DNA from 4 places in the Lysinibacillus sp. 10T31 genome. Region 2 is predicted to be linked to each of the others. Evidence: riboswitches for the same ligand, from Rfam matches in the RefSeq annotation. Region 2 holds a riboswitch; each other region holds the start of a gene.
What was found. A riboswitch is a leader RNA that binds a small molecule or an ion and turns the genes downstream of it on or off. The one in region 2 is predicted to bind cobalamin.
Positions count from the first base shown of each region.

Region 1: linked by a shared signal. The riboswitch ahead of AC1DCY_RS00585 (hypothetical protein) and the one ahead of metE (5-methyltetrahydropteroyltriglutamate--homocysteine S-methyltransferase) in region 2 are both predicted to bind cobalamin.
Region 3: linked by a shared signal. The riboswitch ahead of AC1DCY_RS21030 (FecCD family ABC transporter permease) and the one ahead of metE (5-methyltetrahydropteroyltriglutamate--homocysteine S-methyltransferase) in region 2 are both predicted to bind cobalamin.
Region 4: linked by a shared signal. The riboswitch ahead of AC1DCY_RS03145 (energy-coupling factor ABC transporter permease) and the one ahead of metE (5-methyltetrahydropteroyltriglutamate--homocysteine S-methyltransferase) in region 2 are both predicted to bind cobalamin.

Region 1 covers NZ_JBFTHS010000001.1:112,429-115,568, reverse strand. Annotated here, with positions in the region: gene AC1DCY_RS00595 (C40 family peptidase) at 1-137, shown strand, start outside; gene AC1DCY_RS00590 (hypothetical protein) at 702-1,250, shown strand; cobalamin riboswitch at 1,485-1,690, shown strand; gene AC1DCY_RS00585 (hypothetical protein) at 1,892-2,434, shown strand; gene AC1DCY_RS00580 (ABC transporter substrate-binding protein) at 2,436-3,140, shown strand, end outside.
Region 2 covers NZ_JBFTHS010000012.1:69,745-72,884, forward strand. Annotated here, with positions in the region: gene AC1DCY_RS09155 (VOC family protein) at 1-142, shown strand, start outside; gene AC1DCY_RS09160 (histidine phosphatase family protein) at 223-804, shown strand; gene AC1DCY_RS09165 (hypothetical protein) at 834-1,286, shown strand; cobalamin riboswitch at 1,380-1,558, shown strand; gene metE (5-methyltetrahydropteroyltriglutamate--homocysteine S-methyltransferase) at 1,734-3,140, shown strand, end outside.
Region 3 covers NZ_JBFTHS010000044.1:33,808-36,947, forward strand. Annotated here, with positions in the region: gene AC1DCY_RS21020 (ABC transporter substrate-binding protein) at 1-98, opposite strand, end outside; gene AC1DCY_RS21025 (ABC transporter ATP-binding protein) at 158-931, opposite strand; gene AC1DCY_RS21030 (FecCD family ABC transporter permease) at 932-2,020, opposite strand; cobalamin riboswitch at 2,111-2,294, opposite strand; gene AC1DCY_RS21035 (DNA topoisomerase III) at 2,635-3,140, shown strand, end outside.
Region 4 covers NZ_JBFTHS010000003.1:148,709-151,848, reverse strand. Annotated here, with positions in the region: gene cbiQ (cobalt ECF transporter T component CbiQ) at 1-752, opposite strand, end outside; gene AC1DCY_RS03150 (energy-coupling factor ABC transporter substrate-binding protein) at 756-1,028, opposite strand; gene AC1DCY_RS03145 (energy-coupling factor ABC transporter permease) at 1,030-1,776, opposite strand; cobalamin riboswitch at 1,936-2,120, opposite strand; cobalamin riboswitch at 2,495-2,676, shown strand; gene AC1DCY_RS03140 ((2Fe-2S) ferredoxin domain-containing protein) at 2,816-3,140, shown strand, end outside.

The DNA.
Region 1 (3,140 bases), on a different contig from region 2:
GCTATGGTTCAGGCATAGCGCATGTAGGTATTTACTTAGGAAACAACACGATGATCGATGCTCAAAATAATGGTGTTGTCATTGAATCACTTGATTGGTGGAATCAATATTTAGTAGGCTTCGGTCGTATTCAATAAGCCTTACTATTATATAGACGGTTTAAATAGCAAAAAGGTTATCTTTGTAAAAGAAATTACAAAGATGACCTTTTTTATTATTTGACGGTATTTAAGATTCTGCGAGTAAACCAATCATACAACCGGATATTAGTTATCCATTAATTTAGGCTCGACTACTCAATGAATAATGAGTAAAATAACATCTGTGATGAATAAATTTACATAAGTAGATATATTTACTACGATATTCCCAGTTACTAGAATGAAAATAGAGCCGATGAAAAGTATAGCATCAATTATCCATATAATAATTGTCATCGTTATGGTGTGTTTTTGGGGGCAAACTCCAATCATAAAGCTAACACGTAAAATTTTTCTTTAATAGCCGAAAGAAATGTTTCCTTGCATATTGATCCTCATTTCTGATAATTTTGAAATATAACAGAAAATAATTACTGAAAGAAGTTAAAATCATTTGTGACTTTAGTTTCGCAGTAGTAAAGTAACAAATGATAGAAATTAACACAATACTTACAAGTTTGCCATTTTTGCGTTCTGAAACAATAAAGGTAGGGATGAATCATGGAAAAAGAGATTTTACAACTTTTTAGTAATTTAACAGAGCATGACCGTGATATTCAATACAAATCATACGAAGAATTAATGAAAATTATGCAGGAACCAGTTGATTGGACATATTCAGTTTGGGAACAACTTGTTCAGGCTCTTACATACAAAAATGGGCATGTGCGTGCAAGTGCTGCACAATTTTTATGCGCATTGGCAGCAAAAAGCGACCCTGAAGAAAGGGTATTAGAGGACTTTTTAAAGATTTGGGCAGTAACGTATGATGAAAGAACAGAAACTGCGAGGCATACTTTGCAGGCGATTTGGAGAATAGGTTTAGCAGGGCAGGTACAAAGAGATTTAGTCGTGTCATATTTGGCGAAAAGATTTCAAATATGCTTAGACGAAAAGCACCCGTCATTGATACGCTATGATATTATTGTATCTTTTAAAAAGCTATTTGATGCAACGAAAGACCCGAAACTACTAGAGATTGCACAGCGTTTAATTGAAGAAGAAAAAGATGTTAAATACAAAAAGAAATATAAGAATGCCATCCGTTAAAAGTTATAAAATAGCTGTTTTTTGCGCAATTTCTTTCGTTGAGAGATAGCTTTTATAACTTCAATCTATGAAGTATAACAAATACCTGCACGAGCATGAGAAATATCGTGGGGGCAATGAAACCACCCGCGTGCATAAGGTAATACCTGCATGATTTTTATCCATCGTATTTGTTTATTCTAATTCCACAGCTATTTTTTCCTATTAATCTATGTTAAACTGCTTTACAAGTGAATAATTCTTGCAGAATAAGGGTGCTGAACTATAGCATATCGGGAATTCGGTGGAAAACCGAAGCTGTTTCCGCAACTGTAAGTACAGGAATCATAAAGATATACCACTGTCGAATTTATCTGATGGGAAGGTTTTTATGACCCACAACTTGATTGAATGTAGTGAACTGTACAAGCCAGGAGACCGACCTTTGTTTGAACGTATGATAACTCTTCGGAAGCTAGGAGAATATGCGGCAATTACATAGGCTATGTCGTGTCTATTCGACACTATTTATGTTATTTTCGTTGTTTCCTTAGGAGTGGGAACAACGTTTTTTTATGTACACTTATCTTTCACCTAATGAAATCCTAAAAAAGGTGTGAATAAAGTAAGGATTTTTCACGAAGGAAAGCGGGGACTTAGATTTGAAAAAAGATGCGCGTTATTCTTGTTATCCATTTATGCGTGAAAAGGCATCAACGGTAGATTTTGAAATTCGAACGGATAGCCTTTCAACACATATTGGCGTCGCCTTGGCGGCGGTGAAAAAGGAAACGGTAGAGGTAGTAGAAGTTGATTTACTAGCTATTTTGCCAATGGCTTACCATGTAAATGGCTCAGTCCGAGGTAAATTAGCGGTGACCGAAGATGATTTGGCTTGGCTAAGTGATCGTTATGATTTTTATGTAAGTCATGTTAGGGAGGAAATACAAAACTTTGTATTACCTCAAGGAACAGAGGCTGCTACTGCATTACATTTATGCCGTAGTGAGGCGAAAAAATCATATCGTGTTTTGCACAAAGTATCTGAAGAACGGGAAGTACCTGCTATTCTCTTTGATTATTTAGGATTACTAGCCAATGTTTTTTTTGTAATGGCTGTCTTTATGAATCAGCATGCTGGTATTGCTGAAATACCGTTTATTAGTAAGTCATACCCGATGAAAAAGAAAAAGGAGAATCGATAAAATGAAGAAAATGTTTAAGCTACAATGGCTTTCTGTGTTGATGCTGGCACTTGTTTTAGTTGGCTGTGGCGCGAAAGAAGATACTAATAAAGAGACTATTTCTAAAGAAGATCAACAAGTTGAAAAAACTAGCTATAAAGTTAAGGATGACCGAGGCGTAGAAGTAGCGTTTGATGCAGTACCTAAAACTATTGTTTCATTACAACCAAGTAATACAGAAATTTTATTTGCTCTAGGTGTAGGTGATAAAATCGTTGGTGCGACTGAGTTTGATACGTATCCAGAAGAAGCGCAAAAAATTGAGCGTGTTTCTAATTCTACAACATTCAATAGCGAGCGTATTTTAGCGTTAAAGCCAGATGTTGTTATTGCCTATACAACTGGTGGCGATGAAGAAAACTTAAATGCCTTAAAAGGTCTCGAAGATGCAGGTATTAAAGTGTTTGCCATTCAATCGGCAAAAACATTTGATGATGTGTACGGGGATATCCAACAAATCGCAACAGTTATGGGAATCAAAGATAAAGGCGACAAGTTAAATGATGATATTAAGGGTAAAATTGCAGAAGTCCAAGCAAAAGTTAAAGATGTGAAAGAACCAAAAAATATCTATTTAGAAATTAGTCCGAAGCCAGACATATATACACCTGGTTCTGGTACATTCCAACAAGAGATTTTAGATGCTGCAAAAGTGAACAACGTTTTT
Region 2 (3,140 bases):
ATATACACATCAATCATTAAAGAAAAATGGTGTAGAAGTTACCGAGATAATTATGCGTGGAGAAAATGCTAAATACTTTGTCTTTACCGACCCATCAGGTAATCACATAGAGGCTGCTTGGTCTGTCTGGGATTATATGTAATCAAAAAGAAAGCGTTATTTTGATCGATTTATTTTCTAAATAACGCTTTTCTATTTGTTAAGAAGAAGAGTGGTGATAAAGTGGAGTTGATATTTATTCGTCATGGCCAAGGTGAACACACATTAGCCATACCAAATAGCTTGCATATAAAAAATCCTTCATTAACAGCAAAAGGCATAAGTCAAGCGAAGTTGTTAAGGAAAAAGTTTCTTTTAACGGATGAAGATATAATATTTATTAGTCCTCTTAGAAGAACGCTGGAAACTACATTAATTTGGACTTTGAATGTTGATTGTCGTAAGATAGTAAGCCCATTGGTATCCCCACGAATATTCCCTTTCCGCCCAAATGGAAAAACATTGCCTTGTGATAAAATCATTAACTTAGAAACAATCAAAAAAGATTACCCGAACCTGGAAATGGATATGAATGTACCTTATGATTTGTGGTCTACCGGTATTAATACTTTGCCTGATAGTCATTTCAATAACATTGCACAAGAATTTATTGCAAATTTAAAGCTGTTAAAAAAGGATAAGATTTATATAGTTTCACACGATGGTACTATTACTGCATATCGCCAATTGATTTCTGGCCGAAATTTATCCAGAAGGGACTTTCCTGATGAAACAGGATGGTTTCAAATTAATGTTGATTTATAACTATCACATTACAAGGTCTGTTCAAAAAGATGATTTTCAGCAGAACAGGAGCTATTTTTGAGAAATGGCGCATATATACGCAAGCTTTGGTTTATAGTGAGACCAAAATTCATCGTTCAAGTGAGGTGGAGTTGAAAACCATGAGCGCTAATGAAAATCAGCGGATTCTCTATACAGTTTTCGAAAATGAAATTCAATTGCCGATCCTGGATATTACTCATCCCCTATTTAACGCAAGTATTGATGAACAGGCGTATCATTTGAGCTATCTCAAGTCAGCCAGGAGCATTGAATCATTAAAAAAGATGCCTGGTTTTATCCGCAAGATCTTTGTGAGAATGTCTAATGTTGACAATTCCTATCTGAGCGGCATGCGTACTTTGCTGTACAAACTTGGCCCCAACTTAAGCCGAGGGATAACATTAAGTTTCCGGGATAAGTGGGCGGTGAAGCAAACCTCTTTCATGGGGCTCCGGATATAATATAGATTTAACAATAAGAATGTAAGTAGTTTAATATTTGTCAGAAAATAATTTCTACTATTCTGAAATATATGTTATAGTAAGACCATAATTGAATATTGTGTAAGAATTGGTGCCAAATGAAAGTTTGGCTTAAAAGGGAAGTCGGTGCAAATCCGATGCTGTCCCGCAACTGTAATTCGGAGCAAATCACAAATGCCACTGGGGAACCGGGAAGGCTGTGAGGCGTATTGATGAAAAGCCAGGAGACCTGCCAATTTCTAGTACACACCAAATACCTACGTGGAAATAGGTGGTGAAATGTGACCCTACAGGCACTGTGCGACGAAGAATAATTCATGCGAAAGTCACTTTTTTCGTATTGTTTTTCATTAAATTTTTTACATGTAGCAGCCATTTTCCAAAAAGGAGAATGGCTTTTTATTTTTTTATGAAAGGGAGATTGACATGAACTATACTAGTACAATAATTGGCTATCCATACATTGGAGAAGATCGGGAATGGAAAAAAGTATTAGAAACATTTTGGCGAAATGATCTATCTGAAGAGGACATTCAGGTAAAATTAAAGAAAATACGTTTATCTAGGATAGAAAAGCAGCTACAACTTGGGATAGATATGGTAACAGTTGGAGACTTCACCTATTACGATAGAATGTTGGATACTGCCGTTATGTTTGGTCTAATACCTAAACGCTTTAACTGGCAAGGAGGAAAGGTAGATTTACATACCTACTACAGTGTAGCAAGAGGGAACAAGACAGCGGTAGCGAGTGAGATGACAAAATGGTTTAATACAAATTATCATTATATTGTTCCTGAGTATGAGGGACAAACCTTGCATGTAACTGAAAATAAAGTGTTAGCCGATTTTTTAGAGGCTAAGGAAGCTTTCGGTATTATTGCAAAGCCTACATTGATTGGACCTTATACATTTTGCAAGCTAACGAAAGGTTACAGCAAATTAACGCAGGTTGAATATTTATTATCCTTACTACCGCTCTATTCTCAGGTATTAAAAGAGTTAGTGGATGCAGGTGCTAATTGGATTCAATTAGAAGAACCGTCCCTTGTCACGACACTTGATACAGCAGACATTAAGCTTGTGCAAGAAATATACTCCCAGTTAACTGTAGCCGTACCAGAGGCTAAAATTATGCTACAAACATATTTTGAAGCATTATGTTCATACGAAACATTGATCACACTGCCTGTTCAAGGTTTTGGCTTAGATTTCGTTCATGGCTATAAAGGAAATATGGAATCGCTTCGTCAGTTTGGTTTCCCTAGTGAAAAAGTATTGGCAATTGGAGGTGTAAATGGTCGTGATATTTGGCGTGCAAATCTTGCGGAGCTCAACTCTACGATTCAAGCAATCGAAAACCTAAGTAATGCCGTAGAGCTATGGATTCAACCTTCTAGTAATTTACAACACGTACCAATAACAACCTCTCTTGAAAATGAAATCGATCCTGTTCTAAAGCAAGCACTTGCTTTCGCAGATGAAAAAATCGTAGAAATTGTCGATATAACTAAATTTAGACGAGAAAAAGATGTTATCTTAAATCATAATTTGTCAGAAAGTATGATGGCGATTGAAGCTCTGAAAAATCATCCAATCCGTCAAAACAATAGGATTCATCAAGCAGTTCAAACCGTGACAATTCAAGATTTCGAACGACACAGCGATTTTTATCAACGTCAAAAGATTCAACAGCAAGCATTAGGATTACCACTATTTCCAACGACTACAATTGGAAGTTTCCCTCAATCTGATGAGGTCAAAAGGAATCGTAATGTTTGGAGAAAGAAACAATTATCGAATGAAGAATACGAAGCATTTATAGAGCATGAA
Region 3 (3,140 bases), on a different contig from region 2:
TGCGATGCTGAATCTTGTTTTTCCCCGTTACCACAAGCCGCTAAAATACTTAGCATTGCGATTGCAAGAACAAGCCATACGCTTTTTAATGTCTTCATGTCTACTTCTCCTTTTTTCTAAAAAATATATAGAAAGAAATCTAAGACTCCTTAACTAACTATAAAAATTGCTCAGATATATAATAAATATGCGGCTTTTTCGTGACAGGATGTACACTAACTTCCGCATGTACACCAAACACCTTTTGTAGCAATGAGGGTGTTAATACATCAAACGGAGTTCCATACGCCGCAATTTCTCCGTCCTTTAAAACATAAATTTTATCGCAATAAGTTGCTGCAATATTTAAATCATGCAAGGCTACAATGACCGTAATCGGCAAGCTCTGTATTAAATCCATGAGCTGGAGTTGATGCTGAATATCTAAATGATTCGTTGGCTCATCTAATGCCATGACCTTAGCCTGTTGCGCCAAAGCCCTTGCAACAACGACCCGTTTTTTCTCACCACCAGATAATGAACTAAAAGTACGTTCACTTAAATGCAGAACGCCTGCTTGCTGCATCGATTCCTCGACAATAGCTAGATCTTCTTTTGTATCCACTTCCATAAGCCTTTTATGCGGTGTACGTCCCATTGCAACAAGATCCTTAACAGTGAACTCAAATAGCACTGGTGTTTCCTGCCCTACGACGGCTAGTTGCTTTGCTATCTCCTTTGAAGATTGCTTGTAAATATTTTCATTAAATAAAAATACTTCTCCCTCTTGGGGTTGTAGCATACGGTACATATTTTTTAATAGGGTCGATTTCCCACTGCCATTAGGGCCAATTATGCCCACAAACTCGCGTTCTTGAATATGTACAGAAACATTGTTTAATATTTTCACCTGCTGCACAGCAAAAGTAAGGTTTTTTGCTACGTATACCATCTAATTCTCCTCCCCGAAAGAATACATTTGCTTACGCAACATCCATATAAAAAATGGGCATCCGCATAAAGCCGTAATAATTCCAATCGGCATTTCCTCAGGTGCAATCACAATGCGTGCAACTGCATCAGCCCATATTAAAAATATCGCACCAACTAATGCACTGACTGGCAGTACAAACTTATAATTTGAGCCGACAATCATACGTACGATATGTGGAATAATCAGACCTATAAAGCCAATTGCACCACTTACAGCAACAAGGACACCTGTTAATAGGGAAATTAATAAAATTAGTAGCAATCGAAATTTCTCTAAATTAACCCCTAGCGTAACAGCAGATTCTTCGCCTAGTAAAAGTAAATTCAAATGACGTGCATGGAGACGTAAAACTACGTAGACGACCGTTAAAACAACGAATGGAATCAATAAATTCCCCCATTTTGCTCCAGCCAGACTTCCCATCATCCAATACATCACTGCCTTTATGCCGCCCTCTTCTTTCGCCATCATCAGCATAAAATTCGTCATTGCTGACAAAACTAGTGACACGGCAATTCCGGCTAATAATAATCGAATAACTGAAATTCGCCCCTCAACTCGTGCTAAGAAAAACACGATTAGTACTGCAATCGTCGCACCTATAAAAGCCGCAAATGATAGCGCATACATACCCAAAAATGAAAAAGCTCCAAGTAAAATAACAGACGTCGCACCGACAGATGCACCGGAAGATACACCCAAAATATAGGGGTCTGCGATTGAGTTGCGAACTAAAGCTTGAATAGCAGCTCCCGAAATAGCAAGACCCGCTCCGACTATTATGGCAAGTACTACGCGGGGAGTACGAATTTGCCATATGATAATTTCCTGCGAACGACTCCAATCTTCTGCAATTCCAAGTGGATTGAACGGGATATGCGACAAAAAAATACGCCATACAATACCAGGTGTAATAGATACAGAGCCTACCATTATCGCTAACGTCATTGATATTAGAACGACACCAGTCAATACTAATAAGAGTAGGTTGATTTTTCTTGTTGTTGGATTTTTCAAAACGCTCTCCTCTCTTAAAGCAAAGGGCATAAAAAAAATCCCCTTGTCACAAGAGGATGTCATAGTTAAATAAAGGGCGTCTCTTCCCAGTCACTACAACCATCCTCGTGGTTCTATGTAAGTTTGTTACTTTTATTGGCAGGTCTCCTGGCTCAGGTTCATCATCTATACGCCTTCCCATAGCTCGCTACAGTGACTATTGTATAGACTCTCCATTACAGTTGCGGGACAGCATCGGATTTGCACCGATTTCCCTTTTAAGCAAACGAACAATGTCATTCGCACCAACAAGAATTATTAAGTTATAAGAGGAACAATATCAGAATATTTTCCAGATAGCAATTATATTATATAATACATTAAAGTAAAAATATTAATAAACGAGCGTTTAATAGCTGTAAAATAGAACTATTAAACATTAATTATTTTTAGAAAAATAAATATATTTAGCCTTCTTCTCTATATTCAATATCACAACGTAATCCCATTAAAAAAAGAAAAAACATTAGCAGATGAATTTTCGGACATCTTTTAGTTTGAAGAGCAGTCCGATAAACACAATTATTAATATTACCGTTATACTGAAAATTAATTTATAATTAATATACAAGAAGTTGTAATTATTATTAATAGGAGAAGGATATATGAAAATAGTAATTGCAGAAAAACCAGATCAAGCTGCAAAATTAGCTGCCCCCTTTTCTTTTACAAAAAAAGCTGGTTACTTTGAAGTTAAGCCTAACACATATTTTCCAGATGGAGCACTAATTACATGGGCGATAGGACATCTATGTGAATTGAAAGCACCTGAGGAATATAATCCAACATGGAAGAAATGGACATTAGAAACATTACCGATTATTCCAGATCGATTCGAATATAAAGTGACAAAATCAAAATATAAACAATTCAATGTAATTAAAAGTTTAGTAAAAAGACCTGATATTCGAGAAATCATCATTGGTGGTGATGCTGGGCGTGAAGGTGAGTTAATTATCCGCACCATTTTGAGAGTATGCGGTGTTAATAAACCGATGAAACGTCTATGGATATCATCTTTAACAGAAAACGCTGTAAAAAATGGGTTTGCAAACTTACTACCAGAAGAGAAAACACGTGATATTTATTTTGAAGCACTAAGTCGTTCATG
Region 4 (3,140 bases), on a different contig from region 2:
ATGATAAGGAGTATAAAAATAGTAGTAATACCTAGCCAATTTTTCACGTTATAGGTAATATCCTCCTGCCAATAGACAGTTTCGCCACCGCGTGCTTCCATTGCATTGTTTAGTTCACGACTTCGTTGGAACATTTCGGCAAATAAAGCTGTAATCAGCATTGATACCGAGCGAAGCCACTGCATAGGGGAGCTGTACCCAAGGCGGGCCTGTTGGGCAAGATGAATTTTTTGCATACTTTCTAAAAAGATAAAAATAAAACGATACGTTAGTTCTACTAGCTCTACAAATAGAGTTGGAAGTCGCCATTGTCGTAGAACGTAGCAAATGGATTGGACTGATGTTGTGAGAATTAAAAAATACAAACAGCTAATGCTTCCAAGGACAATGAAAAAAAGCTGCTGAGCTGTTACTAGGCTTGCACTGCCGACAAAAATAGTCCAATTATGAAGAGAAAATGACCAAATGTTTGATGGAAGCTTGTTAGTTGCCGGCGCGATAGATATTAAAATGGATACAAAACTTGATAGTAAAAAAAATCCAGGTAGCAATAGTAATTTTGCATAATATCTTGTAGGAATTTTTGCGCCTAAAATGATAAAAGCACTCATCACAATAAATGTAATGAGTGAAATTCGTTCATCTCTCATGATAAGCGACAATATAAGCAGTCCAAGGGATAACGTCATTTTTTCTAGCGGATGAACAGACGCTAATTTATTCAAATAAGCATACTTATCAATGAGTAACATCGCTTAACCCTCTTTATGTTTGCCGCGCATTAAGCCGATGAAATAGCCGATAAATCCAGCTCCGATAGCAGCTTGTAGTGCGAATAATAAGCTTTCAATTTCACCACTTGGCGGCTCCCATAAGCTTTCAAACCATGGCTCGTAGCTAGCATCAATTTCACTAATTGCTGCTTCCGCTTCGCCATCAGCCCCTCCGAATTCTGCACCTTTTTGAATAAACAGGGGGACGATTGCTAGTAACACAACAATGGCTAAGAGCAGTAAGTTTTTTTTCATTTTAGTGAGCCTCCTTTGCTGAGAACACACGTAAAGCTTTTAATTCACTGACATTGTATTTTTTCAGGAAGTTCATAACGATCACTGTTAAAATTCCTTCACTAACAGCAAGAGGAATTTGCGTCAACGCAAAAATACCTGCAAACTTTGTGAATGAAGCCATAAAGCCTCCGACCTCAGAAGGGAAGGCAAGGGCTAATTGCACAGAAGTGACAATATAGGTTCCTAAGTCACCAAGCATTGCTGCTAAAAAGACAGCGATGGAAAATGATAGTCCTATTTTTTGTGAGCCCTTAAAAACATAGTAAGCGATAATAGGGCCCATAATTGCCATGGAAAAGGTGTTTGCCCCTAATGTTGTAAGCCCACCATGTGCTAAAAGTAAAGATTGGAATAATAATACGATTGTCCCGATAACACTCATCGCTAATGGTCCGAAAAGAACTGTTCCAAGCCCAACCCCAGTTGGATGCGAGCAACTCCCCGTTACAGAAGGGATTTTTAAGGCTGATAGTACAAAGGCAAAGGCACCCGATAGCCCTAATATCATTTTTGTTTCCGGATTTTCATCAATGGTTTTACGAATTGAACGTAATCCTAAAATAATAAAAGGAATCGATATGACCCACCAAAAAATCGCCCATTCAATTGGCAAAAAGCCCTCCATAATATGCATCGCAAATGCACGGTTTGGCACGAATAAAAATGCCAATAAGAAATAACTAAGCTTCCAACCTGAAAATTTCAAAAATCTCTCCTCCTCATTAAAATATTTCGAATTAGTATGCGAACTAAACAATTTCTGAATGAAAATAAAAAGCACTTTTCCGTTTTGGAAAAGTGCATAGCTAAAAAAGCAAATAAAATTCTAATCTGCTAAGCCGCACACCCATCCTCGTAGGTTGAAACGATCACATATTTTTCGGCAGGTCTCCTGGCTTTAGTTCAACGTTTTATAGGCCTTCCCATCCTTTGGACAGTGACATTATCTATAAAACTCCCTAGTACAGTGGCGGGACCGCGCCGGACTTGAACCGGCTTCCCTTTTAAGCGAAATGATGAACAATTCGCACCGAAAAAAGATGAAGTTGTGAGATTTCACGACAAAGTGTAACATGATTTTCCATATATATGCTATACTTTTTATGAAAAAATTTTTAATTGAGTCTCTATGTCGAAAATTCGGATAAATCTAAAATAAATGTCGCATTTCTCAAAAAAAATTAATAATAATGTCACAATTTTAGAAAGAAATGTTGAAATTTTAAAAAAATAAGCTATGATAGAAACAGTTTTCTATTACATTTAAATTCTTTCAGCAAATGTCTCCTACCTCTATAGATGGTGAGATGAATGCGAATTTAAGCTACTTTTCAGCGGGTATCCAAACATCCGCTGAAAGAACTTTAAGCCTCCGGCGGATGTCACGGAATTATGCCGAGGCATAATTGATATAAAAAAATTCATATAAAACATATCCATAAGTGCTTGAATATTTTCAAGATAATAGGGAAATCGGTGAAAGTCCGATACAGCCCCCGCTACTGTAATAGCTGATGAAATCGCAGATGCCACTAGTGAAAACTAGGAAGGCGCGAAAGTAAAAGGAAGCTTAAGTCAGGAAACCTGCTTATGTGATGATGCATGCAAACTTTTCGGAGGGAGAAGTTGAAGCGAGAGCGAGTACCCGTATATATTCGTTTTTATTTGGCTTCTACTAAACCTTTACTCTTCGACTAGAGTAAAGGTTTTTCTTTTTCCTAAAAGCAAATGAGGGGAGAACAACTATGACAACTTGGAATTTAGAGGGGATGAAAACACATCTTTTTATTTGCAATGGTAGTAGCTGTATGAAAAAAGATGCTGAGGACATTACGCAGGCAATCCGTGATGAAATACAGTTGCTAGCGCTTGATAAGGAAATACATACGACAAGGACCCGCTGTAATGGCAGGTGTAAGGATGCTTGTGTTGTCATTGCTTATCCTCAGGGGAATTGGTACCGTGTGCCGACGATGGAGCATGCGAGAGCACTCGTACAAGATTTAAATCATGAAGCGTTACATAATGAGCATGTTTTTACATTGCGTGAAGGTTCGTTGCAGCGTACAG